Regions from separate parts of the Nonomuraea helvata genome, predicted to be linked through region 1. Evidence: riboswitches for the same ligand, from Rfam matches in the RefSeq annotation. Region 1 holds a riboswitch; each other region holds the start of a gene.

What was found. A riboswitch is a leader RNA that binds a small molecule or an ion and turns the genes downstream of it on or off. The one in region 1 is predicted to bind cyclic di-AMP.
Region 2: it holds a riboswitch for cyclic di-AMP, as region 1 does, so the genes downstream of both, ABD830_RS03915 (CHAP domain-containing protein) here and ABD830_RS05785 (C40 family peptidase) in region 1, are expected to answer to the same signal.
Region 3: it holds a riboswitch for cyclic di-AMP, as region 1 does, so the genes downstream of both, ABD830_RS23475 (hypothetical protein) here and ABD830_RS05785 (C40 family peptidase) in region 1, are expected to answer to the same signal.
Region 4: it holds a riboswitch for cyclic di-AMP, as region 1 does, so the genes downstream of both, ABD830_RS24630 (C40 family peptidase) here and ABD830_RS05785 (C40 family peptidase) in region 1, are expected to answer to the same signal.

What each region holds. Positions count from the first base shown of each region.
Region 1 is NZ_BAAAXV010000001.1:1,263,479-1,271,157, forward strand. Features, by position in the region: gene ABD830_RS05765 (AMP-dependent synthetase/ligase) at 1-1,171, shown strand, start outside; gene ABD830_RS05770 (glycosyltransferase family 4 protein) at 1,168-2,295, opposite strand; gene ABD830_RS05775 (M48 family metallopeptidase) at 2,292-3,611, opposite strand; gene ABD830_RS05780 (hypothetical protein) at 3,627-4,433, opposite strand; gene ABD830_RS05785 (C40 family peptidase) at 4,530-5,066, opposite strand; cyclic di-AMP (ydaO/yuaA leader) riboswitch at 5,119-5,280, opposite strand; gene ABD830_RS05790 (C40 family peptidase) at 5,598-6,557, opposite strand; gene ABD830_RS05795 (NYN domain-containing protein) at 6,697-7,679, opposite strand, start outside.
Region 2 is NZ_BAAAXV010000001.1:876,927-884,605, forward strand. Features, by position in the region: gene ABD830_RS03885 (L-talarate/galactarate dehydratase) at 1-505, opposite strand, end outside; gene ABD830_RS03890 (DUF72 domain-containing protein) at 606-1,457, shown strand; gene ABD830_RS03895 (hypothetical protein) at 1,524-1,820, shown strand; gene ABD830_RS03900 (class I SAM-dependent methyltransferase) at 1,827-2,465, opposite strand; gene ABD830_RS03905 (BlaI/MecI/CopY family transcriptional regulator) at 2,570-2,944, shown strand; gene ABD830_RS03910 (C40 family peptidase) at 3,168-4,103, shown strand; gene ABD830_RS03915 (CHAP domain-containing protein) at 4,126-4,788, opposite strand; cyclic di-AMP (ydaO/yuaA leader) riboswitch at 4,801-4,949, opposite strand; gene ABD830_RS03920 (hypothetical protein) at 5,148-5,354, opposite strand; gene ABD830_RS03925 (hypothetical protein) at 5,490-5,681, opposite strand; gene ABD830_RS03930 (peroxiredoxin family protein) at 5,730-6,203, opposite strand; gene ABD830_RS03935 (RNA polymerase sigma factor) at 6,254-6,829, opposite strand; gene ABD830_RS03940 (hypothetical protein) at 7,232-7,679, opposite strand, start outside.
Region 3 is NZ_BAAAXV010000005.1:888,119-895,797, forward strand. Features, by position in the region: gene ABD830_RS23455 (TetR/AcrR family transcriptional regulator) at 1-73, opposite strand, end outside; gene ABD830_RS23460 (carbohydrate kinase family protein) at 120-1,037, shown strand; gene ABD830_RS23465 (aminotransferase class III-fold pyridoxal phosphate-dependent enzyme) at 1,034-2,248, shown strand; gene ABD830_RS23470 (alpha/beta fold hydrolase) at 2,274-3,119, opposite strand; gene ABD830_RS23475 (hypothetical protein) at 3,158-3,847, opposite strand; cyclic di-AMP (ydaO/yuaA leader) riboswitch at 4,037-4,172, opposite strand; gene ABD830_RS23480 (DUF5302 domain-containing protein) at 4,341-4,541, opposite strand; gene ABD830_RS23485 (MDR family MFS transporter) at 4,590-6,035, opposite strand; gene ABD830_RS23490 (helix-turn-helix transcriptional regulator) at 6,104-6,595, shown strand; gene ABD830_RS23495 (class I SAM-dependent methyltransferase) at 6,605-7,207, opposite strand; gene ABD830_RS23500 (rod shape-determining protein) at 7,310-7,679, shown strand, end outside.
Region 4 is NZ_BAAAXV010000005.1:1,130,899-1,138,577, forward strand. Features, by position in the region: gene ABD830_RS24620 (branched-chain amino acid aminotransferase) at 1-714, opposite strand, end outside; gene ABD830_RS24625 (3-isopropylmalate dehydrogenase) at 929-1,975, opposite strand; cyclic di-AMP (ydaO/yuaA leader) riboswitch at 2,074-2,217, shown strand; gene ABD830_RS24630 (C40 family peptidase) at 2,248-2,814, shown strand; gene ABD830_RS24635 (ROK family transcriptional regulator) at 2,848-4,014, opposite strand; gene ABD830_RS24640 (sugar ABC transporter substrate-binding protein) at 4,113-5,207, shown strand; gene ABD830_RS24645 (ATP-binding cassette domain-containing protein) at 5,208-5,927, shown strand; gene ABD830_RS24650 (sugar ABC transporter permease) at 5,924-7,108, shown strand; gene ABD830_RS24655 (ROK family protein) at 7,105-7,679, shown strand, end outside.

The DNA.
Region 1 (7,679 bases):
CAACCTGCTCTTCACCGCGCTCAACGTGCTGCGCGGCCCGCTGGAGCCGCTGTTCGCCACCAAGGACCCGGCGGCCCTGCTGTTCCTGCCGCTGGCGCACATCCTCGCCCGGATCATCCAGGTGGTGCTGCTGGAGGCGGGCGCGGTCATCGCGCACACCCCCAACATGAAGAACGTCGCCCCCGACCTGCAGGACTTCCGGCCCACGTTCCTGCTGGGCGTGCCCCGCGTGTTCGAGAAGGTCTACAACGGCGCCGAGCAGAAGGCCATCGCGGGCGGCAAGGGCAAGATCTTCGCCCGCGCCGTGGACGTGGCGATGGACTCGAGCCGCGCCTCCGCCACCGGCGCGCCGCTCGGGCTCCGGCTGAAGCACGCGCTGTTCGACCGGCTGGTGTACACCAAGCTCCGCGCGGCCACGGGCGGCCGCCTCTCGGCCGCGGTCTCCGGCGGCGGCGCGCTCGGCGAGCGGCTCGGCCACTTCTTCAGGGGCGTCGGCATCGAGGTCTTCGAGGGGTACGGCCTGACGGAGACGACAGGACCGTGCACGGTCAACATGCCGTACGCCAACAAGATCGGCACGGTCGGCAAGCCGCTGCCCGGCGTGAGCCTGCGCATCGCCGACGACGGGGAGATCCTGGCCAAGGGCAGGAACGTCTTCCCCGGCTACTGGAAGAACGACGAGGCCACCGCCGACGTGATCGACGACGGCGGCTGGTTCCACACGGGCGACATCGGCGAGCTGGACGCCGACGGCTACCTGCGGATCACGGGGCGCAAGAAGGAGATCCTGGTGACCGCGGCGGGCAAGAACGTCGCCCCCGGGCCGATGGAGGACGCGCTGCGCGCCCACCCGCTGATCTCCCAGGCGATGATCGTCGGTGACGGCCGCCCCTTCGTCGCCGCCCTGATCACGCTCGACCCCGAGGCCCTGCCCGCCGGGTCCTCCGTGGCGGAGCTGCGCAAGGACCCCGCGGTGCTGGCGGACGTCCAGGCGGCGGTGGACCGGGCGAACCTGCAGGTGTCGAAGGCCGAGCAGATCAAGAAGTTCACGATCCTGGACGGCGACATCACCGAGGACAGCGGTCACCTGACGCCCACGCTGAAGGTCAAGCGCAACCTGGTCATGCGCGACTTCGCCAAGGAGATCGACGAGCTCTACGACGGCAATTAGGGCTCAGGCGCCTGGAGAAGGGTGCGGAAGCGGGCGGCCACCTGGTCCCACGCCCATTCGCGGACGATCCAGTCGCGCCCGCCCGCGCCCATCTTGCGGGCCTTCTCCGGGTCGCCCAGCAGCTCGACGATCGCCTGGGCGATCTCGCCCACGTCCTCGCCGTCCACGACCAGCCCGGTCTCGCCGGGCCGCACGGCGTCGGGCGCGCCGCCGGACGCGCCCGCCACCACCGGCAGCCCGGTGGCGGACGCCTCCAGGAACACGATCCCGAGCCCCTCCACGTCCACCCCCTTCCACCGGGTACGGCACGGCATCGCGAACACGTCGGCGGCCGCGTAGTAGCCGGGCAGCGCGGCGGCGGGCACCGTGCCGGTGAACCTGATCGACTCCCGCCCCGCCGCCAGCCGTTCCAGCCTCCCGCGGTGCGGCCCGCCGCCCACGAGCAGCAGCACCGCGTCGGGCACCGCCCGCAGCACCTGGGGCCAGGCCCTGATCAGCTGGTCCTGGCCCTTCCTCGGCACCAGCCGCGACACGCAGACGACCACCGGCCTGCCGTCCAGGCCCAGCTCGGCCTTGGGCGCGCCGGGGCGGAACTGCGTGACGTCCACGCCGGGCGCGAGCCGTACCAGCTTCTCCGGGGGGATGGCGGCGACCAGGCGCTGGCGGGTGTACTCGCCCAGGTAGGTCACCACGTCGGCGTGCTCGCCGATCCTGCGCAGCGCCGCGCGGAAGCCCGGCGCGCCCGCCCACGACGCCTCGTGGCCGTGCGTGAGCATCACCACCCGCCGCGCGCCCGCCGCGCGCAGGCGGGGCGCGAGCAGCCCGAGCGGCGCCGCCGCGCCGAACACCACGGTCCCCGCACCGTGCTCGGCCACCAACCGGGCCGCCCGGCGCGCGACGGCCGGCGCCGGCAGCATGAGCCGCGTCGGATGCCGCACGATCGGGTACGGCTGGCGCTCGTCGAACTCCTCGCAGCCCGGCCAGGCGGGCGCGTAGACGGCCACGCCCGGTGTCCGCAGGGCGAGGCCGTGCACGAACGACTGGATGCCGCCGGGTCTGGGCGGGAAGTCGTTCGTGACGATGAGGACCTTGGCTCCGGCACCCGGCTCCGCGATAGAACTCACTGCACTGGGACGCCGTTCAACGTGGCCCATGCGCGGGCCATGGCGATGCGCTCAGGGGTCGACGGGTGGGAGGCATAGAGCACATATTCCACCGCATCCGGCGACAAGTCGGAAACATTGGTGACGGCCAGGCGCTTCTGCATGGCGATGAACGTGGCCGGATCGCGCGTGAGATCGAGCGCGTGCAGGTCGGCCCTGGCCTCGATGTGCCGGCTGACCAGGTTCTGGGCGGGACCCATGATCAGCGAGCCGATGGTCATCAGCCCCATGATCGCGCCGACCGCGCGCGGGTCGCCGATCGACGTGACGCCCGTGCGGCGGCGTACCGGCTCGAACACCAGGAACAGCAGCATGGCGCCCAGAGCGGCGCCCAGGGCGCCGACGAACGTGCCGTACAGGACGTCGTTGTGCTTGGCGTGGCCCAGTTCGTGCGCCACGACCAGCTCGACCTCCCGCATCGGGGCCTTGAGCAGCGTGTCGTAGACGACGATCCGGCGCGTGGCGCCGAAGCCGGACACGTACGCGTTGAGCGCCGTCGTCCTGCGCGAGGCGTCGGCGATCAGCACGTCCTCGACGGGCACGCCGTCGCGCTGGGCCATGGAGAGCAGGCTCACGCGGAGTGCGCCCTGCCGCATGGGCGTGAAGTCGTTGAACAGCGGCTCGAACACCACCGGATAGATGAACGACATCGCCACCGTCAGCACGAAGGCGCCGGCGGCGGCCGGGATCCACCAGCGCCTGATCCTGCGGGCCAGCGCCATGAGCACGAGCAGCATGAGGCAGAGGAGGAACGTCTCGACGCCGATGTTCTTGAGCCGGTCGCCGGCCCATGACCCCCAGTCCTGGGTGGACAGGCCGTAGCCGCGCAACGTCGTCTCGAACCAGATGCCGAGCGGCAGCTTGAGCAGCTCGACGATGACGGTGATGACGACGACGCCGAGCACCACGCGTACCCACCACGGGCCCTTGAGCCACCGCACGGCCTTCGCGCCGAGCGGGGTGGCCACGAGCAGCCCGGCGATGACGAGCGTGAGCGCCAGCGACAGGTAGCTCGGCACGGTGGTGGCCGTGTCGAACGCCTCGGCCCTGGCGATCTGCGCGGCGGTGAAGTCACGCGCGGGGTCCGGCGGCCCGGAGGCGAGGAGGTGCCAGGGGGTGCTGAAGGCGGCCACGGCCACGATGATCAGGCCGAGCACCACGGCCGCCACCGCCGCCTGCCGCCTCAGCCGCGTCTCGTCCGCGGCCTCACGTGCCCCGTCCCCGTTCACAGATATCCCGTCCCCATGCCCCTGCCCCTCTTGAGCGTGAACGTCCACCGCCGCTCCTCCCCCTCATGCGAGCTGGTCCCGCACGTAGTCGCGCCACCGTGCGGTCAGCGTGGCCGCGGACAGCCCGAGAGCGGCGAGCGCCCGATCGACGCCGCCTGCCTGGGCATCACGGTAGAGCCTCACCAGCGTCCCCTCACCGAACCGGTCCGCGAGGAAGCGACACGCCAGCCAGGCCTCCTGGTACGCCCGCGCGAGCCGTACGGGGTCCCGGCCGTCGGCCGCGAAAGCGGCAGATCCGGGCAACTCCCCCGGCAACCGCCCGGAACGCACCTCGGCGGCCAGCTCGGCCGCGGCGGTCCGCACGGGGAGCCCTGAGTCGCGGTAACTGACGTAGTCGGCGAATCCCTCATAAAGCCACACGGGCAGGTGGTCGGTGCCCGCCGCGACGTGGGTGAGCTCGTGCGCGAGTACGACGTCCTTGCCGGTGGAGTTGAGCTCGGCGAAGAGCTCGGGGACGACGATCACCCGGCCGCCGTCGGCCAGCGCGGCCAGCCCGTCGATCCTGCCCACCCCGGCCAGCCGGGCGGCCTCCGCGGCGGAGCCGGGGACGACGATCAGCGGTCGTACCGGCCGGCCGAGCACGCCCGAGACCCGCTGCCCTGCCGCGTCGGCCCGGCGTGCGAGCTCGCGGAGCTCCCTATCCGGGGCGTGGTGGCCGACGACGACGGAGCGCGCTCCGTGGACCACGACCGCACCGTCACGCCACAGGTAGCGGGCCTCCTGCGGGAGGATCGGCGCATCAGGGGCGGGGGCGGCGGCGGGAGCGAGAGCGAGGAGCGCGATGGAGGCCACCGCGACCCGACGACTCATCCACCCGGACACGACGCCCGATCGTAGTCGGCCCACGGGAGACTTCAGCACAGAACGAACGAGCCCCGCCCGAAACGCGTTCGGGCGGGGGCTCGGTCAGATGCCGGGACGGACGGCGCCGACGAAGGACGTCTTGCGCCATCTGCTCAGCTTGTCGATGCGTACCCGTTCGCCTGTCCGCGGCGAGTGGACCATCTTGCCCTTGCCGACGTACATGCCCACGTGGCCGAGCCCGCTGAAGAACATCAGGTCGCCCGGCTGGAGGTGCCGCCAGGAGACCTTCTTCTTGATGCGGGCGAACTGGCTGTTCGTCACGCGCGGGATCTTCACGCCGGCCTTCTTCCAGGCGTACTGGACGAGGCCGGAGCAGTCAAACGAACCAGGACCTGTGCCTCCGTACCGGTACGGGTCACCGATCTGGTGCTTGGCCGCGGCGACGGCCTTGCGGGCCTTGGACTTCTGCCGGGCGACCTTGACCGCCCTGAGCGCCGCGGCCCTGGCCGACGTCGAGGTTCGGGCGGTGGTGGCCGCCTTGGCCGTCGAAGCGGTCGTGCTCGTTGCCGCCCGAGCCGTTGGGGCATGGAGGACCAGACCTGCGGCCGTCACGGTCATCGAGAGCGCTACGCCACTCACGGCAAGGCGGGACAGACGGGGGTTATTCGGGGACGTAGACAGGATTTCTCCTTGGGACTTCCACGAACGCCTACCGGGTTAGCTGACGGGTTCGGGCCTGGAAGTAGCCCTACGGCGCGATTCGCGCCGATTCACCCCTGATCCCTGGGAAACTGGGATCGCTGGGTCCCCGGCTCCGTGCCTCCTGGCTGCACGGATTCGGCAGGTCACCGCCCCGATCAAGGATTCGCATGGGGATGTGGGCGGTGGCCGGCGGATCTTCTGCTGTCTCGCTGGGAAGCGGGACGACGCCAGAAGGTACGCGGAACCGTCAAGAATCGGCAAAGCGAGACATGGCCTGTAAAGATCAGATAAAGGGGGCTGTAAGGCGAAAGGCCCCTGCTGAAAGGCCAGGTTCCGTTATCGGAATGTGACCCTGCTCACATTTGATTTCACGCTGCTGTGTCAGGCCTCAAATGTCGCATTTGTCACACTGAGACGGGAACGTTCCAAGGAGGACCTCCGGCAACGCCGGAGTCCCGCGAAGGGCGACTACGGGCGGACAGCGCCTACGAGACCGCTGCCGTAAGAGGAGAGCTTGACGACCTTGACCACGTCCCCGGTCTGGGGCGCGTGGACGATCTGCCCGTTGCCGGCGTAAATGCTGACGTGGCCCAGCCCGTTGCTGAAGATGAGGTCGCCGGGCTGGAGGTCGTTCAAGGAGACCTTGCGGCTGGCCCCCCACGCCCACTGCTGCCACGTCGTACGCGGCAGCGACACGCCACCGGCTCGCCACGCCGCCTGGGTCAGGCCCGAGCAGTCGTAGCCCCGTGGGCCGGTCCCGCCGTAGATGTACGGCTTGCCGACCTGGGCGTAGGCGAAGCGCAGGACGGCGGCGGCGTTGCCCGAGGCGGGGCCCGTGTACTTGATGCCGACGCTGTTGGGATTGCCGGGATTGTAGGCGTTCAGCTTGTTCAGCAGCTTCTTCTGCTCGCGGATCAGCTTCATGATCTCCGAGCGTTCCTTCTCGACGCCGTCCCGCTCCCTGTCGGCCGCCTCCAGCGCCTGCTCCGCCTTGTCGCGCTCCGTCTTCAGCCCGCGGTTCTCGCGGTCGAACGCGGCCAGCTTCGCCGCCTCCTCCTTCGAGATCTGCCCGGCCAGCGTCAGCCCCGTCAGCAGGGCCGAGGGGTCGTCCGTGCTGATCAGGCCGGGCAAGGAGGTCGGGTCGGTGCCGAGCTTGTAGCCGTTGACGGCCATGTTGATCACCTGGGCGCGCAGGTCCGCGACGGTGTCCAGCTTGCGCTTGTAGCTGTCGTTCAGCTTGGTGTAAGCGCCCTTGGCTTCCTTGTAGCGCTCCGTGGCGGTGTTGTACCGGTCGACGACCTTGTCGGCCTTGTCGTTGAGCTTCTCGAGCTTGGCCTTGGCCTGCCGGAGCGTCGGCTTGGGATCAGCGAGGGCCGGACCCATCGGGGACAGGAGCAGCCCGAACGCGAGACCCGCGGCAACCGGCACCCTGCCAAACCTCACTGTGTCGCCTCCCAGGGGATGATGTCTGGGGCGAAATAGTACAGAAGTGGCGGGTGAGGTCTCACCCAAAGAGGCAAATCGTGATGGAGGACCGAGCTGGATCGCCGGCCGGCCGGTCCGTAATCTAGGCCCGGCCCAGCCTGCGCAGCAGCAAGCCAGACGGAACGGGTCTGGCTCCCATCCGCCTGACGGACTCGGCCACCTCGCGGTCCGACGACACCACGGCGATGGCCCGGCCGGGCGGCTCGGCGCGGACGAGCTGGCGGATCAGGTCGTCGGCGATCTCCCCGGGCTCGCTGAACAGCACCCGCACCCCCCGGGGCGCCACCACCTGCACGGGGGCGTTGAGCTCGGCCCCGTCGAACACCACGGTCACCTCGACCCTGGTCTGCGCCACCAGCCCGCCGAGCCCGGTCATCAGCCGGTTGCGCTGGTCTGCGAGGGTGAGCGTGCCGTAGCCGGTCTTGGTCACGTTGTAGCCGTCGATGATCAGGTGGACCTGCGGCAGGGCCAGGAGCTGGTCGAGGAGCTGCGGGTCGTCGTCGGCGAGGGCGCGTGCCGGGACCCCGCGCACGCCGGGGCGCTCGCCGGTGACGGCGGCGACCGAGTCGGCGGGCCGGCTGATCATCGTGGGCAGGGCCAGCTCCCTGCGCAGTCCGGCGGAGGCGTCCTGGAGCGCGTCGAGCAGCACCCTGACGCGGGCGTCCTCGATGCTCCTGCCCTCGCGGGCGGCCCGGCGCGAGGCCTCGAGCTGCTTCTCCACGTCGGCCAGGCGCTCGCGCAGCCGCCGCAGCTCGGACTCGCCCGAGACGGAGGCGGCGGAGGCGGCCGACCTGGCCTCCTCGGCCGCGTGCTCCATCTCCTCGGCATGGCGGACCGCGGCCTTGGCCCGCTCGCGGGCCTCATGGAGCTTGCGCCGCAGGTCGGAGTTCTCCGCGCGGGCCGCCCTGATCTGCTCGCGCAGCCGGTCGGACTCCTCCTTGGCGGCGCTCTTCTGCGCGGCCAGCTGCTCGCGCAGCCGGGTGACCGCCTCCTCGCGCTCCGACCCCTCGGCCGCCGCCGCCGACTGCTCCAGGTCGGTGCGGGCGGCCTCGATCATCTCGGCCC
Region 2 (7,679 bases), 390 kb from region 1:
TGCCGTCCTCGAGCGACTGGCTCGCACGCGCCTTGACCTCCTCGATCGGGGCGTGCAGGAAGCCACCCGAGGTGTTGTACGTCCTGACCGAGTCGCGGTACGACCCCAGCAGCTTCGCCAGCGGCAGCCCGGCGCGCTTGGCCTTCAGGTCCCAGAGCGCGATGTCGATCGCGGCCAGCGCCTGCGTGGCCACCCCGGAACGGCCCACCGACGCGCCCGCCCAGAGCAGCACGTCGTACACCTTGCCGATGTCGGAGGGATCCTGGCCGAGGAGATTCGCCCCGACCTCCTTGGCGTGGGCGTACTGCGCCGGACCGCCTGCCCTCTTGGAGTAGCTGAAACCGGTGCCCTGGCGGCCCTCCTCCGTCGTGATCTCGGCGAAGAGGAAGGCGATCTCGGTCATCGGCTTCTGCCGCCCGGTGAGCACCTTGGCGTCGCTGATGGGGACGTCCAGCGGAAGCGTGACGGAGGAGAGCGAGACGTGACGGATGCGGTCGGCGGCCATGGTCGTCCAAGCGGTCGGCGGTAGGATGTCGTCAGTCATCATACGAAGCTGTAACTCGTATGACAACTTGTCGGAGGTGGATCTCCGATACGGTCGAGCCATGCGGCTTCATGTGGGATGCGCGATGTGGACGCACGCGCGCTGGCCAGGTCGTTTCCTCCCCGACCAACTCCCTCCCGGTGAGCGCCTGCGCTCCTATGCGACCTGGTGCGACGCCGTGGAGGGCAACACGACCTTCTACGCGACCCCGGCGAGGAGCACGGTCGAGTCCTGGGCCCGCCAGACCGCAGCTGACTTCCGGTTCGTCGTCAAGCTCCCCAAGACCATCACGCACGAACGCCGCCTCACCGGCATCGAGGAGGACCTGCACTCCTTCCTGGACGCGATCGAGCCGCTGGGGCCCAGAGCCCACGCCCTCTGGGTGCAGCTTCCCGGCTCGTTCGGGCCGGCCGACGTCGGCGTCCTGGCCGCCTTCCTGCGCCGCCTCCCCCGCTCGCACCGGTACGCCGTCGAGGTGCGCCACCGCGCGTTCTTCGAGGACGAGCGGTCCGAACGGCTCCTCGAGCGCGTCCTGGCGCCCGTGGAGGCCGAGTGGGTCCCGTTCGACACCACGACCCTCTTCCAGAGCCCGCCGACCAGCGACGCCGAACGCGACGCCTGGACCAAGAAACCCCGCGTCCCCCGCCGCACGCGCGCCCTCACGGCCCACCCGATCGTCCGCTACCTGGGGCGGGACGCGGAGTCCCGCACGGTCGAGGGCTGGCAGGCGTGGCTGGACACGGTCGCGGGGTGGCTGAGGGAGGGCCGCTCTCCCACGTTCTTCCTCCACACGCCCGACAACGCCGACGCGCCGAAGCTGGCTCGCGCCTTCCACGAGGCGGTACGCACCCGCCTGCCGGAGCTGGCTCCCCTGCCCGAGCCCCAGCCGATAGACCCGTTGACCCTCTTCTAGCCGCGGAGCCTATGGTGGAGGGAGAGAGCGCCATCAAGCCGAATCGGCGTTGCAGAGGAGGCTGCGATGAGGGAGCACTTCGTCTGGGTGTCGACGCGCCGCATCAAGCCGGGCGCGTTGGACGCATTCGAAAGGGCATGGCGCCCTGACCCGTATCCGGAGGGCCTGCGCCATGCGTACGCGTACTGGTCGGAGGACGGGCTGGAGATCACCGGGGTGTCGTTCTGGGATTCCAGGGAGTCCTGCGACTCCTGGCGGGGCTCCGAGGCCGAGACGCGCCGGCGTGAGGCCATGGCCCCTTATGTCCTGGAGGAACGGGAAGGCTTCTACCGCGGCCGCGAACTCGGCGTTCCCGTACGATAAGCCGCCTCAGGGGGCGTCTCCGACGGGCTTGCGGGCCGCGAAGCGCTCCACCATGCCGATCTTGAATCGGTCGTGCCGCTCGACGGTGAGGCCCTGCTCGCGCGCCTGATCGAGCTGGCGGCGCAGGAAGTGCTCGCCGCCCAGGGGAACGGTGACGAGTTCGAGCAGGCGCTGCACTGCGCGGGCGGGCCATGCCGAGGCGGCGACGTGGTCGGCGAGCAGGAGCAGCCCGCCGGGCCGCAGCACGCGTGCCATCTCGGCGACCGCGCGCCGGTGGTCCGGGATGGCGCACAGGGAGAAGGTGCACACGACGGTGTCGAAGGCGCCGTCAGGGAAGTCGAGCGCCTGGGCGTCGCCCTCGCGCAATTCGGCCTTCAGGCCGAGGCGGGCGGCCCGCTGCCGGGCTTGGTCGAGCATGGCCGAGCTCCACTCGATCCCGGTCAGCCGTACATCCTCTGGGTAGTGCGGGAGGTTGAGCCCGGTGCCGACGGCCACTTCGAGGACGTCGTCGGTGGCCTGGGAGCAGATCCAGGCGCGGGTGTCGCCGAAGAAGTGCCGGTCGAAGAAGCTCATCTGCTGGTCGTACGAGTGCGCGTGCCTGTCCCAGTAGCGGCGCAGGCGGTCGGTGCGCTTGTCGGACGTCATCAGTGACTCCTCCCCAAGGACCGCCCGGACGCCCCGTCCTGACGGGAAAGTCGCATCTACGATCGACGGTAGCATTGCGTCGACCGCAGCAGAGAGGGCGTCAGATGGTGCGTGGCCTGGGAGAGCTCGAGTCCACGATCATGGATCGCATGTGGGCCATCAAGCAGCCCGCCTCGGTCAGGGACGTCCTGGAGCATCTCCAGAAGGAGCGCCCCCTGGCCTACACCACGGTGATGACCGTGATGGACAAGCTCCACACCAAGGGCCTGCTCAAGCGCAAGCCCGTCGGCCGGGCCTACATCTACGAAGCGGTGTCGTCCAAGGAGGCCTACACCGCCGACGTGATGCGCGACTCCCTCGCCAGGAGCGGCAACCGGGCGGCCACCCTGGTGCACTTCCTTGAGCGGCTCACCCCCGAGGAGGCGAGCGCTCTGGAGGCGGCGCTCCAGGTGTACCCGCCGAGCGGGCGCAGATCGTGACGGCGGCGATCCCCGCCCCGGCTGTCCGTCCGCTCACCTCCTACGAACGGGCGTCGTAGCGCTCGGTCCTGCCGGCCGCGCCTCCGCTCCAGAGCAGCTGCCACGAACCGGCTGATGAGCCCGTCGACGTTCTGTACTATGTCGCCTCAAGTTAGAAGATTTACGAGGAGGCATCGTAGTGGCCGTGCCGACGTGGCTCTGGCGGACAGCATCAGCCGCAGCCTTGACACTGGCCGCATCGGTCGCCACCCCGGGCGCCGCCCTCGCCGAGCCGTCGCCCGCCAAGGCCAGGGCCAAGCTGGTGAAGCTCAACGAGCAGGCCGACCAGCTGGTCGAGAAGTACAACCAGGCCGCGGAGACGTACAAGAGCGCCAAGAAGAAGTACGGCGCACTCAACGCCGAGCTCAGCCGCAAGGACGCCCGGGCCGACGCCCTCCGGCGGGACCTCGTCACGGCGGCGGTCAACGACTACCAGTCGGGCCCGTACCCGGCCTGGGGCCGGCTCATCGGCCAGGGCGACCCGGAGGCGCTGCTGGGCAGCATGGCCTCACTCCAGCAGATCGCCGAGGCCAGGGCGGCGAAGATCCGGGCCTACGACGCGGCCACCAAGGAGCTGCGCGATCGCCGCAACGACGCCAAGCTCCTCCTGGCGGAGGCCGACAGCGCGCGCGACCAGGTGGGCGACGAGAAGGCGAAGGTCGACAAGCTGGTCAAGGAGCAGACCAAGCTCCTGCGCCGGCTGGGCGCCTTCAACACCGGCGACCCCAACAGCCCCGGCATCGAGTACACCGGCCCGGCCTCCGGCAACGCCCGCTTAGCGCTGCAGTTCGCCTTCGCCCAGGTGGGCAAGCCGTACCGGTACGGCGGCACCGGGCCGGGCTCGTACGACTGCTCCGGCCTGACCCAGGCCGCCTGGCGCCGGGCGGGCGTCGAGCTGCCCCGCACCACCTGGACGCAGTGGGGCTGGGGAGCCGCCCGCCGCGTCCCGCTCGACCGGCTGCAGCCCGGAGACCTGCTCTTCAGCAAGGGCCTGGGACACATGGGCATGTACGCCGGCAACGGCAAGATGGTCCACGCGCCCCAGACCGGGGACGTCATCAAGGTCGTCGACCTCGACGACTACTGGCGTACCCGCCTCCTCGGCGCGGTCCGCCCCTAGCAGGCCAGGGCGGCCGGGTCCGTCAGGGCTTGTACTGGGGATAGCCGTAGCCCACGACCTGGGACGTGGGCCGGATCCGCACCTCCACCCGGCCGTCGTCCGTGTTGCCCTCGATCGTGGTGATCGTGCCGTTCCTGTTGTCCTGCTTGACCAGGCCCATGTGCTCGATGCCGCTGATGCTCTTCGTCTGCCAGGCGAAGAAGACCACGGCACCGGGCCTGGGGACGGCGCCCCAGCGCCTGTTGGCCTCGAACCACTTGGCCCAGGTGACGGTGTAGGCGTCCCAGCCGACGGTCGGCCGGGCGCCGGCCTTCTCACCGACCCAGGCGACGAACATGGCGCACCACGGCGCGTTGGCGTAGGACTGCGGCGTGCCGCCGTCGCGGGCCACGGTCTCCGCCGCCCGGGGCGATGACATGTACCAGCTCTGGAACGGGGTTCCGCCGCCTGCGGCGTTCTCGGCCACGCCGATCTGGGACTCGGCGATTCTGATCACTTCCTGCGCGGTCACCTGGCCGGGAGACTTCTGAAGGGTGCCCCATTGCGACGTTCGCGTGTCGGGCCGGTGATGGACCGCGAAGGTCGGCGTACCGGCGAGGCCCGCGCCCACGGCGACGCTCATGCACAGGGCGAAGCGGGAAAGGTTTCCGGTCTGCGGGGCACCCGTGAAGATGTTCTTCACCATAGGGCGGATTGCTCCTTGCTTCCATGCCGCCTACCGGGTTAGCTGACGGGTTCGGGCGTGGAAGTGCCCTATGGGCGCCCCGTACGGAAGCGCGCCGATTCACCCCAGAGAAACTGCGGGTCCCCGGTTCCGCGAGCTCGCGGATTCGGCGGCCGCGCCATATCTACGCGACGTCGTTCGCGCAGGTGAAGCGCGGTCTGGGCAATGCGGAAGGCGCCATGCGGCGTCTGGTTCTGCCGCAGATACGCCTAAGTAGCACGAAAGTATTCGAATGGCATGTAAAGGTGCAAGCAGCACCGGCGGATATTCGCGCGAAACCCCCGTAATATGAATGATTGACTACCTGGTCTTTGTCCTTTCTAGACTTTGGGGCCGATCGGGCGTTCCGTGAGCGACTCCGCCAGGCGGTCAGCGAATTCGGCGAGCCAGTCCAGTCGTGGCCCGCTGCGCGCGATGCGGAATCCGTGGCGGCGACCCCAGAACGCAGCCTGGACGGCATGGAACTGGGCCCAGCGCCGGACGCGTTCCCGATCGATCTCCGCCGCCTCGGCGAAGACGTCCAGCATGCGGTGGCAGCGTGCGCGGCAGATCCTCGGCATCCTGGCGTAGCCGCCGCTCCCAGGCGTCCGCCTGCTCCCGCAGCCGGGGCAGGCCGGGTGGCGCGGGGACGGCCAGCCGGAGGTTGATCCGCCCGGCGACCGTCACGCGCCGCCCCGCCGTCGCACCGGGACGACGACCCCGACGCCCCCGTGCATGACCGCACCGTCCGGCACGCATCCCCAGCGCGCCAGCAGCTCCTCCACGATCGCCGGCAACTCGGCGAGCCACGCCGCCCCGGGCTCTCCTTCCCGCTCGACGGTGCTCCGGGCGAACCCCTCCGGTATCTCGATCATTCGGGCACCTTACGCGCCGGAGCCCGTCGGTGGGCGGCCGGCTCGCGGTCAGCCGCTTCTGCCGGCGCGGAGACCCCGCACAGCGGCCATGATCCCGTTCTTGTCGTAGCCGCCGGTGGGCATGGTGGCGCCGTGAGCGTGGCGGATGACGCCCTGGGAATCGATGAGGATGCTGCCCGACTGCTGCAGCGAGCCGAAGACCTTCCTGCTCAGGCCGATCATCTCGTGCGGGGTGCCCCGGCGCCCTGTGAGGACGGGGAGCGGTACCCGGCGCCTGGCCTTCCACGCGGCCGCTTCCTGGCGGTCCTCGGGAACCGCGACGAACACCTGGGCGCCGTCAGCCGCGAGCTCGTCGCGGCACCGGATGAGATCCTGGACGTGCCCGTTGCAGACCGGGCACGACGTCGACCGCATGAAGTAGATGAGCACGGCATGATCGCCGCGATGGTCGGACAGGCGCACAGCCTGGCCGTCGGTGTCCTCCAGCACCACGTCGGGTGCGGGCGATCCGGTTTCGAGCATGGCGGAACTTCCCCTTCAATCTCGGGATCGTGGAAATGCGTCGGCTCAGGTCAGGCGCCGGCGGCTTCGGAGTCATGCGGGCCCCCGGCGGGGCCGGTCATGTCGCCCAGGCTGAGCCGGAGCCGGGTGCGAGCCCGGTGCAGCTGGGATTTCATGGCGGCGTTGCTCAGGCCGAGGACCTCCGCGACCCTCCGGCCCGGGTAGCCGAGCACATCCCGCATGATCAACACTCTGCGCTGAACCTCTGGCAACTCCCTGATCGCCTGCGCGACGAGTTCGGCTTCCAGGCGCCGGATGGCCTCGTCCTCGGCCGAGGTCATCAGACCGGCACCGGCCTCCTCGTCGCGGTCGAACAGCAGCCGCCCGCGGCGCAGGCACTCGTTCCGGACGATTCTGAACATCCACGACGCCAGCGCCCCAGTGGCGCGCAGCGAGCCGATCTTCCGGTAGAGAATGATCAACGCTTCCTGTGCGGCGTCTTCGGCGTCCTGTGGGGACGCGCAGAGATGCTCCGCGAAGCGGCGCACATGCGCATGGGCGCCATGGATGACCGCGGTGATCGACTCGCGATCACCGGCCTGCGCGGCCTCGATGAGCTGCGCGCTCGCCCACGAGCGGTCAGCCACGTCCGCGCCCTTGCCACCGGTGCAAGGTCGTGAAAAGCGCCCGACGCGCAGCCGGGATCACGACGTCACCCATACCCCATCTCCTTGTCAGCGTGGTCATCACTCCATAAGAGGCCCCCACACCGCAAAAGGATTCGCCGGCGAGCCGCCGGGGTGCCGGCTCCTGCCAACCGATCCTCAACAGTTCCTCAATCGTGGCCGCCTACGCTGCGAGCATGAACATCGGTCTCCCCGAAATCATCCAGTACCTGGTCTTCCTGGCGGTGCTCTGGCTCGTCATCTACACCGCCGTACGGGCGGCGATCCGTCCCCGCAAGTGACACCCCGCCCTCAGCCTTGCTGCGCGCGCAGGGCGCGCTGAGCGAGCAGGCCGCGCGGCGATCCGCAGGAGGCGCATCGGGCTCACGCCCCCGCGCCGGAGCCGGGCCGTACGATCATCAGGACCACGACGATCGCCCACGCCAGGTTGTAGAAGCCGGAGACCATGCTCAGCTGGCGCAGCCGTGCGGAGTCGCCGTCGCCGGGGTCGGCGAGCGCCTGACGCTGGCGCGGGTAGATCTGCGTGGCGAGCAGCAGCGCCGCGGCAGCGGTGAGGACCATCGAGACGATGATCCAGATCTCGTCCATCCGCCCCTGGACGCCGGCCATGATCATGCCGACCAGCGGCACGATGAGGCCGAAGACGGCATACCCGCCGGTAATGCGGTGCAGGGCGACGGCGACGTCCCTGCTGCGTCCCTCTCCGTCCAGCGCGGGCGCGTAGCGGGGAAACAGGCTCGTCGCCACGGCCGAGCCCCCGACGAACACGATGCCGCCCAGCACGTGCACGGACAGCAGGACATGTTCGAGC
Region 3 (7,679 bases), on a different contig from region 1:
CCCTGACGATCACCCGGCGGGCGGCTGACAGGACCTCGCGCCGGCGCTCGTCGTGATCGACGATCTTGGGCATCGGCTCCTCCATTGACTTTTTATTCGGACGTCTGTCTATTTAGACTATGACCGTCGCCACCGTCGGCGTCCACATCGTCGACATTCTCGCCAGGCCCGTCGATCACATCCCCGAGGGCCAGGACACCGTACTGGTGGACCAGATCCGCCTCACCGCCGCGGGCGCCGCCGCCGGGACCGCCGTCGACCTGGCCAAACTGGGCAATCCCGTGGTCACCATGGGCGCGATCGGCGACGACGAGCTGGGCGACTTCCTGGTGGCGGTGCTCACCAAGCGCGGCGTGGACGTCTCACGTCTCGTGCGCAGGACGGGCGAGCAGACGGCCGCCTCGATCCTGCCCATCAGGCCGGACGGCGGGCGGCCCAGCTTCCACGTGCCCGGGGCGAACCTCACGGTGACGTACGCGGATCTGGACGCCGACGTGCTGCGTGGCGTGCGGGCGATCCACCTGGGCGGGATGGACGTCACGTTCGGCCTGGGCGACCCGGCGTTCTTCGCCCTCCTGGACTCGGTGCGTGCCGCGGGCACCATCATCACGATGGACCTCCTTTCGGAGATGCCTGACTTATTGGGAATGGCCCGAGCCTTTCTGCCGCACGTGGACTACGTGCTGCCGAACGAGTCGCAGGCGCTCCTCATGACCGGCTGCTCCGATGTCGAGGAGGCCGCCCGGGCCCTGCTGGCGGACGGGCCGCGCGGCGTGCTCGTCACGCTGGGCGCGTCAGGCAGTCTCGTGGTCACGCCGGACGGGACGGAGCCGGTGCCCGCCCTCAAGACGGACGTCTCGGACACGACCGGCTGCGGCGACGCGTACTGCGCCGGATTCCTGACAGGGCTCCTGCACGGCCAGGACGTGCTGACCGCGGCCCGCTGGGGCACGGCCGCCGCCGCCCGCGTCGCCACGGGGCTCGGCTCGGACGCCGGCCTCACCGACCTCGACTCGACTCTAAGGATCCTCGGATGACCGACGCAGAACTCCGCCAACGGGCCTTGAAGGTCGTCCCCGGCGGCATGTACGGGCACCTCAACGCCGCCCTCTTCGCCCCGGGCTTCCCGCAGTTCTTCGAACGCGGCGAGGGCTGCCGCCAGTGGGACGTGGACGGGCGCGAGTACATCGACTTCATGTGCAGCTGGGGCCCGATCGTGCTCGGGCACCGGCACCCGCGCGTGGAGGAGGCCGCCGCCAGGCAGGCCGCGCTCGGCGACTGCCTCAACGGCCCCGGCCCGGTCATGGTGGAGCTGGCCGAGCTGCTCGTGGACACCGTGCCCAGCGCCGACTGGGCGATGTTCTCCAAGAACGGCACCGACGCCACCACCCAGGCCCTCATGGTCGCGCGGGCCGCCACCGGCCGGACCAAGGTGCTGATGGCGCACGGGGCCTACCACGGGGCGGACCCCTGGTGCACACCGTCCGTGTCGGGCACGACGCCCAACGAGCGGGCGGATCTGGTGGAGTTCACGTACAACTCCCTCGAGTCGCTGGAGGCCGCGGCGGCGAGCGTGGAGGGGGACGTGGCGGCGATCATCGTGACGCCGTTCAAGCACGACTCGTTCGAGGACCAGGAACTGGTGGAGCCCGCCTTCGCGCGCGGCGCCCGGGCCCTGGCCGACCGGCTCGGTGCGGCGCTGGTGATCGACGACGTGCGGGCGGGGTTCAGGATCGACCTGCGCGGCTCCTGGGAGCCCTATGGCGTACGCCCTGACCTGACGGCCTGGTCGAAGGCCATGGCCAACGGCTACCCGATCGCGGCCGTCACCGGCACGGACGCGCTGCGCGGACCTGCTCAGACGCTGTACTCCACGGGCTCGTTCTGGTTCTCGGCGGTCGCGATGGCGGCGGCCAAGGCGACCATCGAGACCCTGCGCGACGAGAACGGCATCGGGGCCATGGAGCGGGCCGGCACGCAGCTCCGCGAGGGGCTGTTCGCGCAGGCCAAGTCCCACGGGTTCGTGGTGAACCAGACGGGGCCGGTGACGATCCCGTGGCTCAGCTTCGACGGGGACGCCGATCTCTCCGTCGCGATGCACTGGAGCGACGCCTGCCTGCGGCACGGGGTCTACCTGCACCCATGGCACAACTGGTTCATGTCGGCCGCGCACACGGAGGCGGACGTGGCCAAGGCGCTCGAGGGCACGGACCAGGCGTTCGCCGAGACCCGCGCCCACTTCGGCTAGCCCCCGTCGCGACGGAGAGCGGGGGTCAGGTGGCGGTGAGCTTGGTGATCTCGTCCACGAAGGACGGCCAGAGCGGGCGCGGCAGGTCGTGGCCCATGCCCGGGTAGGTCACCAGACGGGCGCCGGGGATGGCCGCGGCCGTGGCGTGGGCGGCGGCGACCGGGATGAGCTGGTCGGCCTCCCCGTGCACCACCAACGTGGGCACCCGTACGCCCGCGAGCAGCTCCGTGCGGTCGGGCGAGGCCATGATCGCGGCGAGCTGCCTGGCCGTGCCCTCGGGGTCGAAGCAGCGGTCGTACGCCAGCCCGGCCAGCTCACTGATCCTCTCGTGGTCCAGGTCGAACCCGGGCGAGCCGAGAACCGACCAGGTCCGCAGCGCGTGGGCCAGCACCGCTTCGCGACCGGCGGGCGGCCTGGCCATGAGGGCGGCGAGTGCGGCCTCCGTCGGCGGGGCCACCGAGGGGCCGGGCGTGGACATGATCGAGGTCAGGGTGAGCACCCGCTCGGGGTGGCGGATGGCCAGGGCCTGGGCGATCATGCCGCCCATCGAGGCGCCGGCCACGTGCGCGGCGGGCCAGCCGAGGGCGTCCATGAGCCCCGCCGCGTCGTCGGCCAGGTCGTCCAGCAGGTACGGCGAGGGCGCCCCCAGCGCAGGAACGCCCTCGTCATGGAAGTGGGTGGACAGGCCCGCGTCGCGGTTGTCGAACCGTACGACGTGATGTCCCTGCTCTGCCAGCAGCTCGCAGAGCCCTTCGTCCCAGTGGATGAGCTGCGCGCCGAGCCCCATGATGAGGAGCAGGGGACGGCCCTCGGGCGAACCGAAGCTCTCGTAGGCGATGTCGATGCCGTTCGCGGCTACACGGGTGGTCACGACGACCAGAATGACATTCTGGTAGCAGCCCGTAAAGGTCAGAGCTTGATGAGGCTCCGGACGCGGTCGCTGGTGAGCGCCAGGCTGCCGCCCGCCACGGCCACGGCGCCGGCCACGATGGCGGCCGCGGTCTTCGAGACCGGTGGTGCGGGCACGTCCTGAGCGGCCGCGGGCTCGGGCGCGGGCGGCTCGGCCGGGTTGTCGTCCTGCTCGGCCCAGGCGCCGGTCGAGAACGCGACCGGGTAGTTCTTCTTGCCGGGCCCCTTGCCCCACTTGGTGATGACGTAGTCGACCTTGATGTGGCCCTCGCCACCGATGCCGTCGACGCCCAGCGTGTCGGAGTTGAAGGTGCCGCCGGTGAGCTCCGCGAACGTCTTGGCGTCCAGGTCCAGCATGACCCCGCTGCTGGAGGGCGCGCCCGGGCCACGGTCGCCGACGAAGAAGGGCAGCTTCTTGCCCTTGTAGATCGCGTAACCCTCGGTCATGAGCGGCCAGCTCGGGCTGGCGGCCAGGCCCTTCTGCATGGGCTTGCCGCTGGCGGGCAGACCGGTGTCACCGGCCCTGCCGGAGGAGTCGTCCCAGAAGTACGAAGCCGTGGTCGAGCCCTTGAGCAGAACCCTGTCCTCAGTGTTCGGATCGGCGTGAGCCGCGGTGCCGGCGATGGTCAGCGCGCCTACCGTGGAGGCGGTGATCAGAGCGAGTGAACGCAGGCCAAGACATGCAGACATGAAAAGTAAAGTCCTTCGCGACGGGGGCAGGGGAGGTTGCGCTCACTCGAAAAAGGGCGTAGCAGGGCAAAGCACCTGGCAAGGGGGAAAGCTACGCAGAGCGCGGAAGGAGCCTGGGGAAGGGGCCGCTCAGGAGGCGGCGACTATCACGCTGTCCGAGGGTTCGACGCGATCGTCCAAGTCGTTAACATGTCCTCTCCATCTCGCCTACCGGGTTAGCTGGCGGGTTCGGGCGTGGAGATGCCCTACCGACACACGGTCGGATTCACCCCAATTGCGGTGGGTCCCCGGTTCCCGAGCATTCGGGATTCGGCGCCAGCCGGCTGTTCCTCCTGGATGAGGTCCACGCCACCGGCTGTGAATTGGCCAACACTCTAACCACGCATTCCGGACATACGCAAACACTTCGTCATGAATCGGGCAGAAGATCTACCTACCCCGACATAGAAAAAAGGGGGCACGGCGCTGCCGTACCCCCTGAAATTGACCAGTCTCAGCCGCCGCTCTTGCGCCTGAACGATCTTTTACTCGCAGCCGGACCGTGCGACCCGTGGATCTTCGACGAGTCACCGCCCCTGCCACCCGCGCCCGAGCCCGCCTGCTGGTTACGCTTGCGCTCCAGCGCCTCGCGGAACTTGCGCTTCAACTCGTCCTCGGGAGTCTCGCTGACTTCCTGCTCCGGTGTATCCGCCATGAGGACCTCCATGGTGTTGGGGACACTCACAGCTTCGCATGGGCCCGCTTATGACGCGAAACCGGCTTCCACCCTGCTCTGCGGGACTGCCGGGACCTCCAGCCGCCTGCCCGGCATCGCCACCAGCGCCACCAGCGCGATCACCGCACCCGCCACGCCCAGCGACGGGATGACCACGGCCGCGGCGGAGGCGTGCGCGGCGGCCAGGCCGTGCACGGGCGCGTCCGCGGCGACGGTGGAGCCGTAGAGGGTGCCGCCGACAGCCAGCGCGACGGAGCCGCCGATCTGGCGGAAGAAGGTCAGGTTCGCCGAGGCGGTGCCGATGTACTGCGGCTCGACCGACTGCTGCGCGGCCACGGTCAGCCCGGACAGCATCGGGCCCATGCCCAGCCCGATCAGCAGCATCCAGCCCGCCAGGAGCGCCCCGCCGGTGTGCGCGGTCAGGTTGACGCAGAGCAGGGTGCCCGCGACCAGCAGGAACGGCGACACGACCAGCCACGGCTTGTAGACCCTGGTCCTGGACATGAGCGCCCCCATGAGGGCGCTGCCCACGACCATCGCCAGCGTCATCGGGTAGATCCTCAGCCCGGACTCGGTGGCACTGACGCCCAGGGACTCCTGGAAGTAACGCGGCAGGAACACGACTCCCGCGTACATGCAGAAGGCCGTGCAGAACGACGTGACGTTCACGAGCGTGTAAGTACGGTTGCCGAACAGGTGCATGGGCATGATCGGGCTGGCCGCCCGCCTCTCGACCAGCACGAACACCGCGAGCAGCGCGAGCGCGAGCGCGATCGGCCCGGCCACGGCGGCGTCGGTCCAGGTGTGCCGGTCCAGGCCCTTCTCCGTCAGTCCCAGCAGCAGCGCGCTGATGGCCACGGTGAAGACCGCGATGCCCGCGTAGTCGGGACGCCCGCCTCCGGTGCCCGGCCGGTGCGGCAGGCGGAGCACGACGATGGCGATCAGCGCGAGACCGAGCGGCACGTTCACGTAGAAGGACCACCGCCAGCTCGCGTGGTCGGTGAACAGCCCGCCGAGGAACGGCCCCGCCAGGTACGTCAGCCCCATCACGCCGCCGAGCGCGCCCTGCACGCGGGCGCCGCTCCTGCCCGGCCCCGGAGGGAACATGTCCATCACCAACGCCATCGACAGCGGCAGCAGCGCGCCCGCGCCGAGGCCCTGGAGCGCGCGGAAGCCGATGAGCTGCGCCATGTCCTGGGCCGCCCCGCACAATGCCGAGCCCGCCACGAACACCACCATCCCGACCAGCAGCAGCGGCTTCCTCCCGTGCTGGTCGGAAAGCCGGCCGTAGAGCGGCACCGTCACCGTCGAGGTGAGCAGGTACGCCGTCACCACCCAGACGTAGAGCGTGCTGCCGCCCAGCTCGCTGGTGATGCGCGGCAGGGCCGTGCCGACGATCGTCTGGTCGAGCATCGCCAGGAACATCCCGCCGAGCACGGCGAGCAGGACGAGCCCGTTGCCACGAGACTTCATGTCAGTATTCACATGTGAAGATTGACATGTAACTCCTTACATGTCAACTCTTCGATATGCTGGCGGCCATGTCCCTGCGGATCGCGCTGCTCGGGCTGCTCGAGGCTGTGGGCCCGGCGAGCGGTTACGACCTGGCCAAGAAGTTCGAGCACTCGCTCAACCACGTCTGGCAGGCCGGGCACACGCAGATCTATCCCGAGCTGGTGAAGATGGCCGCCGACGGGCTCGTGGCGATCGAGTCGGAGGGCGCGAGGGGGCGCAAGATCTACGCGATCACCCCTGAGGGCACGCGTGAGCTGCACACGTGGCTGGTCGAGCACCCGCCCACCGTGACGGTACGCAACGAGGTCGCGCTCCAGGCGTTCCTGCTGCCGCTGCTCGCCAGGGACGAGGCGATCGCGGTGGTGGAGCGGATCAGGGACGGGTTCGCGGCGCGCAGCGTGGCGCTGCAGTGCTACACCGAGGGCGGGGTCGGCTCATACGCGGCGAAGCTCGGCCTGAGCCAGGCCAGCGCCGGATTGGCGTGGGCCGAGGAGACGCTGGCCGAGCTCCGGCGCTGAGTCCCACGTTCAGGAGCGGGTGAACGCCAGCAGGCGGAAGACCGGGTCCGGGCTCGGCCGCCCCTGCCCGTGCCCCACGAAGCTGCTCTCGCCGCTCGGCCGGAGCCCGTGCCTGGCCGCCTCCTCGACCACCAGCTCGGCCCGGTCCGACGGCTCCCGGCGCCCTCCCGGGCCGTGGGCGGCCCGCTTGTCGACCGTCGTGACGAACACTCCCCCGGGCCGCAGCACGCGGGCGGCCTCGGCGATCACCGGGCGGGCGTCGTCCAGCAGGTGCAGCAGCCAGATCGTGGTGACCGCGTCGACCGAGCCGTCCCGTACGGGCAGCGTACGGGCGTCGCCCAGCACCACGTCGGCGCGCCCGGCGGCGATCCGCGCCATCCCCGCGGAGGTCTCCACCCCGAGCACCCGCAGCCCCCGCCCGGCCAGCTCCCTCGTGACCAGCCCGGTGCCGCAGGCGACGTCGAGCAGCGTGCCGCCGGGCACGAGGCGCCGGACGGCGTCGGCCGCGGCCACGGCACGCCGCAGCCCGCCCCTGGTCTCGTCGTAGCGTCCGGCCTCGAGGTCGTAGTCGAGCACGGCAGGTCCTCCCGGGGTCGAGGTGCTGCCGATCAAGATACGCGTCCTGGGTAAAGGGGAACCGTTCGGTTCCTGGTGTTGCGTTGGAGCGGCTCAGGAAATAGAACCCGGCATGACGCTCAAGCCCCCGGTCCTGCCATGAGCCTCCTCGGCCGTGACCTGGCGGTGGATCTGGGGGGCGCGAGCACGCGGATCTATGCCCGCGGCAAGGGCATCGTGCTCGACGAGCCCTCGGCCGTCATCCTCGACGACCGCACCGGCAAGGTCATCGCGTACGGCGCGGACGCGACCGGCGCGGAGGCGTGCCGGCCGGTCTCCGGCGGCCTGCCGGTCGACGGGGAGCTCACGCGGCGCATGGTCCGGCACTTCCTGAGCAAGGTGCACCGGCGTCCGTTCGCCAGGCCGCGCCTGGTCATGGCGCTGCCCGACGGCTGCACCCCCATCGAACGGGCGGCGCTGAGCGACCTGGCGTTCGAGGCGGACGCCAGACGCGTCGTGCTGATCCCGC
Region 4 (7,679 bases), on a different contig from region 1:
GTACTTGTGCTCGTGGGCGTCCAGCCACACCACCTGGTCGCAGCCGTTCTCCACCGCCTGACGCTGCGCCACGAAGGCCGCCGCGTAGTTCCCGCCGCACTTGGCGAAGCCCGTGCCGCCGGGGGCGGCGCGCGTGTACTCGGTGGACAGCCACACCGAGACGGGCTTGATGCCACCCGCGAAGTACGAGGCCGCCGGGGAGGCGATCACCATGTACTTGTACATCTTCGACGGGTAGTTGACGCCCAGCCCCGCCTGGGTGGCGATCATGAAGGGGCGCAGGTAGAGGCTGTGGCCCTCGGTCGTGGGCACCCACTCCTTGTCGGTCTCGACGAGGAGCTCGAGCGACTCGACGAACGTCTCCTCGGGCAGCTCCGGCATGGCCATCCGGAGGGCCGACTGGTTGAAGCGGGCGGCGTTGGCGTACGGGCGGAACGTCACGATCGAGCCGTTGGTCTGGCGGTACGCCTTGAGCCCCTCGAACAGCTCCTGCGCGTAGTGGAAGACCGAGGTGGCCGGGTCGAGCGAGAGCGGGCCGTACGGCATGAGCCTGGCGTCGTGCCAGCCCTGCCCCTCGGTGTAGTCGATCGAGATCATGTGATCGGTGAAGATCTGCCCGAAACCGGGGTTCGCCAGTACCTGCTCTCGCTCGGCCGCGGTGCGAGCGTGGTCGGATAGCTGCACGTCGAAGCTGAGCTTCTGAGCGATGGTCATGACGGAGGTCCTTCTCTCTGCGAAATCTGCCCAAACCTACAGAAATCTGCGGATAGGCGACGGTGGTCGGCGCTGCCCGCGGGCAGCCCCGTACTTCTTATTGTCTCGCTATATGGGATGGCAAGCGGCCAATGGGGTGGTTAGGCCGTTTGGACGCGAAAAAGCGCCCGGCGGTCCTTCGCGGACCACCAGGCGCTCTCGGGGCTAGGCGGTCCTAGCCGGATACTCGCGCGGTGATGTCGTCACCGATCTCGTGCGTGGTCCGGCCGGCCCAGCCGGCCAGCCGCTCGACGATGTCCTCGGCCACCGCCTGCTCGACCTTGGCCGCCTCGGCGTGCCGGCCGAGGTGGTCGAGGAGCATGGCGACGGACAGGATGGTCGCGGTCGGGTCAGCCTTGCCTTGACCGGCGATGTCGGGCGCGCTGCCGTGCACCGGCTCGAACATGCTGGGCGCGGTCCGCTCGGGGTTGATGTTGCCGCTGGCGGCCAGGCCGATGCCGCCGGCGATGGCCGCGCCGAGGTCGGTGATGATGTCACCGAACAGGTTGTCGGTGACGATCACGTCGAACCGCTCGGGCTGGCTCACGAAGAACATCGAGGCCGCGTCGATGTGGCAGTAGTCGGTCGTGACCTCGGGGAACTCCTCCGCCACGCGGTTGACCGTGCGCTGCCACAGATCGCCGGCGTAGGTGAGCACGTTGGTCTTGTGGACGAGCGTGAGCTTCTTGCGGGGGCGCGACCTGGCCTTCTCGAACGCGTACCGCACGACGCGCTCGACGCCGTAGGCGGTGTTGAGCGACTCCTGCGTGGCGATCTCGTACGGCGTGCCGCGCCGCATGGCGCCGCCGGTGCCCGCGTAGAGGCCCTCGGTGCCCTCGCGGACGACGATCATGTCGATGTCCTCGGCGGGCGTGTCGGCCAGCGGGGTATCCACGCCGGGGAACAGCTTGACCGGGCGCAGGTTGACGTAGTGGTCGAACTCGAAGCGCAGCTTGAGCAGCAGGTCGCGCTCGAGGATGCCCGGCGGGACGCTGGGGTCGCCCACGGCGCCGAGCAGGATCGCGTCGTAGCCGCGCAGCTCCTCCAGCACCGCGTCGGGCAGGGTCTCGCCGGTGCGGTGGTAGCGTGCGGCTCCCAGGTCGTAGTGAGTGGGCTCGATCTTCGTGCCCACTGCCTCCAGGACCTTGAGGCCCTCGGCTACGACCTCGGTGCCGATGCCATCGCCGGGGATGACTGCCAGACGGATGTTACGCGACTCCATGGGCCGTACCTTACCGCGTCGTCTCGACTGACGAACACTCCATCTCATTTCTCGGACGTCCGTTTTGTGCGTATTGCGGTTCTTTGACCGTTTCGTTAGAGTCCATCGGGCCTAATCCACGCAGCGGTTGCGTGGAGCCGGGGACCCACTTCCCCCCTGGGGCGAATCGGCACCCACCGCCGTAGGGCTACTTCCAGGCCCGAGCCCGTCAGCTAACCCGGCCGGCCGCATGGAAGGACAGACCCCTGTCTCGCATTGCCATTGCCCTGGCGGTGGGCGCCGCCGGGCTCCTGCTGGCCACCCCTGCCCAGGCTTCCCCCAAAGAAGACCCCACCACTCTGACCGACCCCACCACACTGACCGGCGCCGAGATCAAACGCATCCGGGAACAGCAGGCGCCGAAACCCGCCTGGAAGATCGCCGTCGACTTCGCCATGAGCAAACGCGGCACACCGTACGTGTGGGGCGGCGCCAGCCCGAGCGGGTACGACTGCTCCGGGCTCATGCTCAGGGCGTACGAGCACGGGGGGATCGAGCTCCCCCGCACCGCCGCCGAACAGTACGGCGCGTTCTCCAAGAAGATCGCCTGGAAGGACCTCAAGCCCGGCGACCTCGTCTTCTTCCACGGCCTCGGGCACGTCGGGATGATCTCCCGGCCCGGCTACATGGTCCACTCGCCGCACACGGGCGACGTGGTCAAGGAAGAGCGCCTGAGCGACTGGCGCAGGGAGTCCTTCGTGGGCGCCGTCCGCCCCGACCCCAAGGGCGTACGCCTCTGGGCCAGGCTCAAGGAGCAGCGCAGCGCTCCGGCGCCCGCCACGTTCAAGGCGACCCTGTAGGCAGCGCACACGCCCGCCTTCCCCGAGCCGTGCTCAGGGAAGGCGGGCGTCGAAGATGAGGTCCCAGGCGCGGGTCCTGGCGTGGGCGACCGCGCCCAGCAGGACGCCGCTGTCGCCCAGCGTGCTGGCCACCACCGCCGGCCGCAGCGGGCCCAGCTCGGCGATCCGGGTCTCGATGGCCGCGCCCAGGAGGTCGAGGTTGCGGCCCACGCCGCCGCTGAGCACGATCACCTCGGGGTCCAGCACCGCCGCGACCGCCACCAGCAATCCCCCGATGCGGCGGCCCTCGGCCTCCACCACCGAGCGGGCCACGGCGTCGCCGGAGGCCGCCGCGGCGAAGACCTCCTTGGCCGTGTCCAGGGTCAGCCCGGCGGCGCGGGCCGCGCGGACGACGCCGGGAGCCGCGGTCACCGCCTCAGTGGCGCCGTGGGCCAGGGCGTCGTCGGGCGGGAGCGCGGGCTCCTCCGCGGCGGGCACGTAGGAGACCTCGCCTGCAGCCCCGCGAGCGCCGACGTACAGCTCGCCGTTGATCACGATGCCCATGCCGACGCCGGTCCCGATGGACACGAGCGCGAAGTCGGACTTCCCCCGCCCCTCCCCGTGCACGTGCTCGCCGACGGCGGCCAGGTTGATGTCGTTCTCGATGACGAGGTCCACCTCGAGCGTGGCGCGCAGGCGTTCGGCCAGGTCGGGTCCTGGCAGGTTGGGGGCGAACTCCAGACGGCCGAGCGCGGGGTCGTACACGCCGGGCGATCCGACGACGGCGCAGGCGATGGCCGGCCAGTCGAGCTCGGCCTCCCGTGCTGCCGCCCGGCACAGCTCGCCGACCAGGAGGGCGAGTTCGGCGGAGGTGCGCGCGGTGTTGCGCCCGTCTGTCCGGCCGGCGAACGTGCCGCGAAGGTCCGCGACGGCGACCCTGATCCAGTCGCGGCCGATGTCGATGCCGGCGACGTGGGTGGCGGCGGCGTTCACGTCGTACAGGGACGTGACGGGTCCGGGACGGCCGGAGAGCTCCCCGACGAGATGGACGAGCCCGTCCTCCTCCAGCCCGGCCAGGGCCGCGGAGACCGTGGGCTTCGACAGGCCTGTGATCTTGGCGAGGTCGGCACGGGAGGCGGGGCCGTGCTCCTGGAGGTGGTCGAGCAGGCGGCGCTCGTTCAGCACCCGAAGCAGGCGCGGATTGCCCAGGTCACCCCGCATCGTCGAACCTCCTCGAAAGAAATCTAGCCAACGAGGCTGATAGTAAATTACCTTTCTTACCAAGCACAGGGGCGGCACATTCGGAAGGACGAAGTGCGATGCACCGAGCATGGCGATCAATCCCTGTCGCGGCGGTCTTACTGGCCGCCGCCTGCGGGAACACCACAGGCACCAACACAGGCACGGGCCCCACGACCACGCAGAGCCAGGGCGGCAAGACGATCGCGCTGTTCCTGCCCGAGTCCAAGACCACCCGGTACGAGGCGTTCGACCGTCCGCTCTTCGAGGCGAAGGTCAAGTCGCTCTGCCCCGACTGCAAGATCCTCTACAGCAACGCCGAGCAGGACGCGCCCAAACAGCAGCAGCAGGTCGAGGCCGCGCTCACCCAGCAGGCCGACGTCCTCGTCCTCGACGCCGTGGACGCCAACGCGGTGGCCCCGCTGGTGAACCAGGCCAAGCAGAAGAAGGTCCCGGTCATCGCCTACGACCGGCTCATCTCGGGCATCGACTACGCGTACTACGTCTCGTTCAACAACGTGCGGGTCGGCGAGATGCAGGGCCAGGCGCTGCTCGACGCCATGAACGCCAAGGGGACGGCGGCGAAGGGCGAGATCGTGATGATCCACGGCTCGCCGACCGACCCCAGCTCGGCCGACTACAAGAAGGGCGCCAAGAGCGTGCTGGACGGGAAGGTGAAGGTCGGCAGGGAGTTCGACACGCCGGACTGGAGCCCCGACAAGGCGCAGCAGCAGATGGAGCAGGCGATCACGGCACTCGGCAAGGACAACATCACGGGCGTCCTGTCCGCGAACGACGGCATGGCGGGCGGCGCGATCGCGGCCATGAAGCGCGCGGGCTACAAGCAGCTCCCACCGATCACCGGGCAGGACGCCGAGCTGGCCGCCGTGCAGCGCATCCTGACGGGCGAGCAGTACATGACCATATATCTGGATATCAGGGCTGAGGCGGAGAAGTCCGCCGAGCTGGCCGTCGCCCTCGCCAAGGGCGAGCAGCCCACCGCCCCCGCCAAGGTCAACAACGGCGCCGCCGACATCCCCGCCTTCCTCCTCGACCCCATCCCCATCACCGCCGACAAGATCAAGGACACGATCGTGAAGGACGGTTTCTACACGCCTGCCCAGATCTGCACGGCCGAGGTCAAGGCCGCGTGCGCGAAGCAGGGCATCCAGTAGATGCTCTCGGCGACAGGCATCTCCAAGAGGTACGGGGCGGTCCAGGCGCTCGACGGGGCCCGCCTGGACCTGCGCCCCGGCGAGGTCGTGGCCCTCATGGGCGACAACGGCGCCGGCAAGTCCACCCTGGTCAAGACCATCTCGGGGGTCGTGACCCCCGACGAGGGCACGATCACCGTGGACGGCTCGCCGGTCAGGATCGCCAACCCGCACGACGCGCAGGCCCTCGGCGTCTCGACCGTCTACCAGGACCTCGCGCTCTGCGAGAACCTCGACGTCGTGGCCAACCTGTTCCTGGGCACCGAGCGCCGCCGCTGGTCGCTGCTGCGCCACCTCGCCATGGAACGCGCGACCCGCGAGCTGCTCGCCCAGCTCGACGTGCGCATCAAGGACATCAGGGTGCCGGTCGCGATGCTGTCGGGCGGTCAGCGCCAGTCGGTGGCCATCGCCAGGGCGCTGATCGGCGAGCCCCGGCTGGTCATCCTCGACGAGCCCACGGCCGCGCTGGGCGTGGAGCAGACGGCGCAGGTGCTGGCGCTGATCGGCCGGCTGCGCGAGCGCGGGCTCGCGGTGCTGGTCATCTCGCACAACCTGGCCGACGTGCGCGCGGTGAGCGACCGCGTGGTGGTGCTGCGGCTCGGCCGCAACGCCGGTGAGTTCCGTACGGCCACCGCCTCACAGGAGGAGATCGTGGCCGCGATCACGGGGGCGGGAGAATGACCGACACGCTGGTACGCAGGCCGTACACGCCGAAGGTCGCGGTCGAGCGGCTGCGCCAGGGGGACGTCGGCGCGTGGCCGGTGGTCGCCGGGCTGGTGGCGATCGCGATCGTGTTCAGCACGCTCAACGACCGGTTCCTCTCCCCCGAGAACCTCACCAACCTCGTCCTCCAGATGGCCGCCACCGGCACGATCGCGCTCGGCATCATCATGGTGCTGCTGCTCGGCGAGATCGACCTGTCGGCGGGCTCGGTCAGCGGCCTGTGCGCCACGATCATGACGATCGTCCACGTCAAGCAGGGCTGGAACCCGCTGCTCGCCATCGTGCTCGCGCTCGCCGTCGGGGCGGTGATCGGGCTCCTGCACGGGGTGATGCTGACCAAGCTGCGCATGCCGTCGTTCGTGGTGACCCTGGCCGGCCTGATGGGCTGGCTCGGCCTGCTGCTCTACCTGCTGCGGCAGGGCGGGACGATCAACCTGCCGTTCACCGGGTTCATCTCCAAGCTGAGCGACACGTGGCTGCCCGCCTGGCTGGCGTGGGCGGTCGCGGCGGGGCTGGTGGCCGTGTCGGCGGGCGCGTCGCTCGTCGCCAGGAAACTGCGGCTGGCGGCCGGGCTGCCGGTGACGCCGCTGTGGTGGCCGCTCGTCAAGGCGGGCGCTCTGGCGGTGCTGCTCGCCGCGGCGGTGCTCGTCATGTCGGCGGACCGCGGCGTACCGCTCCTGCTGATCATCTTCGGCGCGCTGGTGGTGCTGCTGGATCTCATGCTCAGGCACACCACGTTCGGGCGTCACGTGTACGCCGTCGGCGGCAACGCCGAGGCCGCCAGGCGCGCCGGCATCAACGTCACGAGGATCAGGATCCTGGCCTTCATGCTGGCCTCCACGCTGGCGGCGGCCGGCGGCGTCCTCGCCGCCAGTCGCCTGTCCGCCGTCAACCAGGGCTCGGGAGGCAGCGACATCCTCCTCATGGCGATCGCCACCGCGGTCATCGGCGGCACCTCGCTGTTCGGCGGGCGCGGCCGGGCGTATGACGCGCTGCTCGGCGTCCTCGTCATCCAGGCCATCACCAACGGCATGTACCTGCTCAGCGTGGACTCCTCGGTGCGCTTCATGGTGACGGCCGGGGTGCTGGCGCTGGCCGTGGCGATCGACTCGCTCGCCCGCAGGGGCGCCGCCCGGTGAGCCGGGTCCTGGGCATCGACGTGGGCGGGACGAAGGTCGCCATCGGGGTGTCCGGCTCCGACGGCCCGGAGCTCTCCGCCCACGTCCGCCTGGACACCGGCCCCGGCACGCTCGCGCGGGCGCTCGCGGCGGCCCGCGCCCTTGAGGGTTCGCCGGCCGCGGTGGGCTTCTCGACGTGCGGGGTGATCCGCGATGGCGTCGTACGGCTCGCCCCGAACGTCCCCGGCTGGGAGGGGCTCGAGCTGCCGAGACTGCTCAGGGAGGAGTACGGCGACATCCCGGTGGCCATCGACAACGACGTGAACGCGGCGGCCGCGGCCGAGCTGCGCTGGGGCGCCCTTCGCGGGGTCTCCACAGGCGTCTATGTGAACCTCGGCACCGGCCTGGCGGCGGCCCTGGTGGTGGACGGGCACGTGGTGCCGGGCGCCCACGGCGCGGCAGGCGAGATCGGTTACCTGCAGGTGACGCCTGGCGAGCCCGCCTTCACCGACGGCCGGGCGCCCCTGGAGGAGCGGGTCTCCGGCGGCGCGCTGGCCGCCCGCGGCGCCGCCCTGCTGGGCCGTCCCACCAC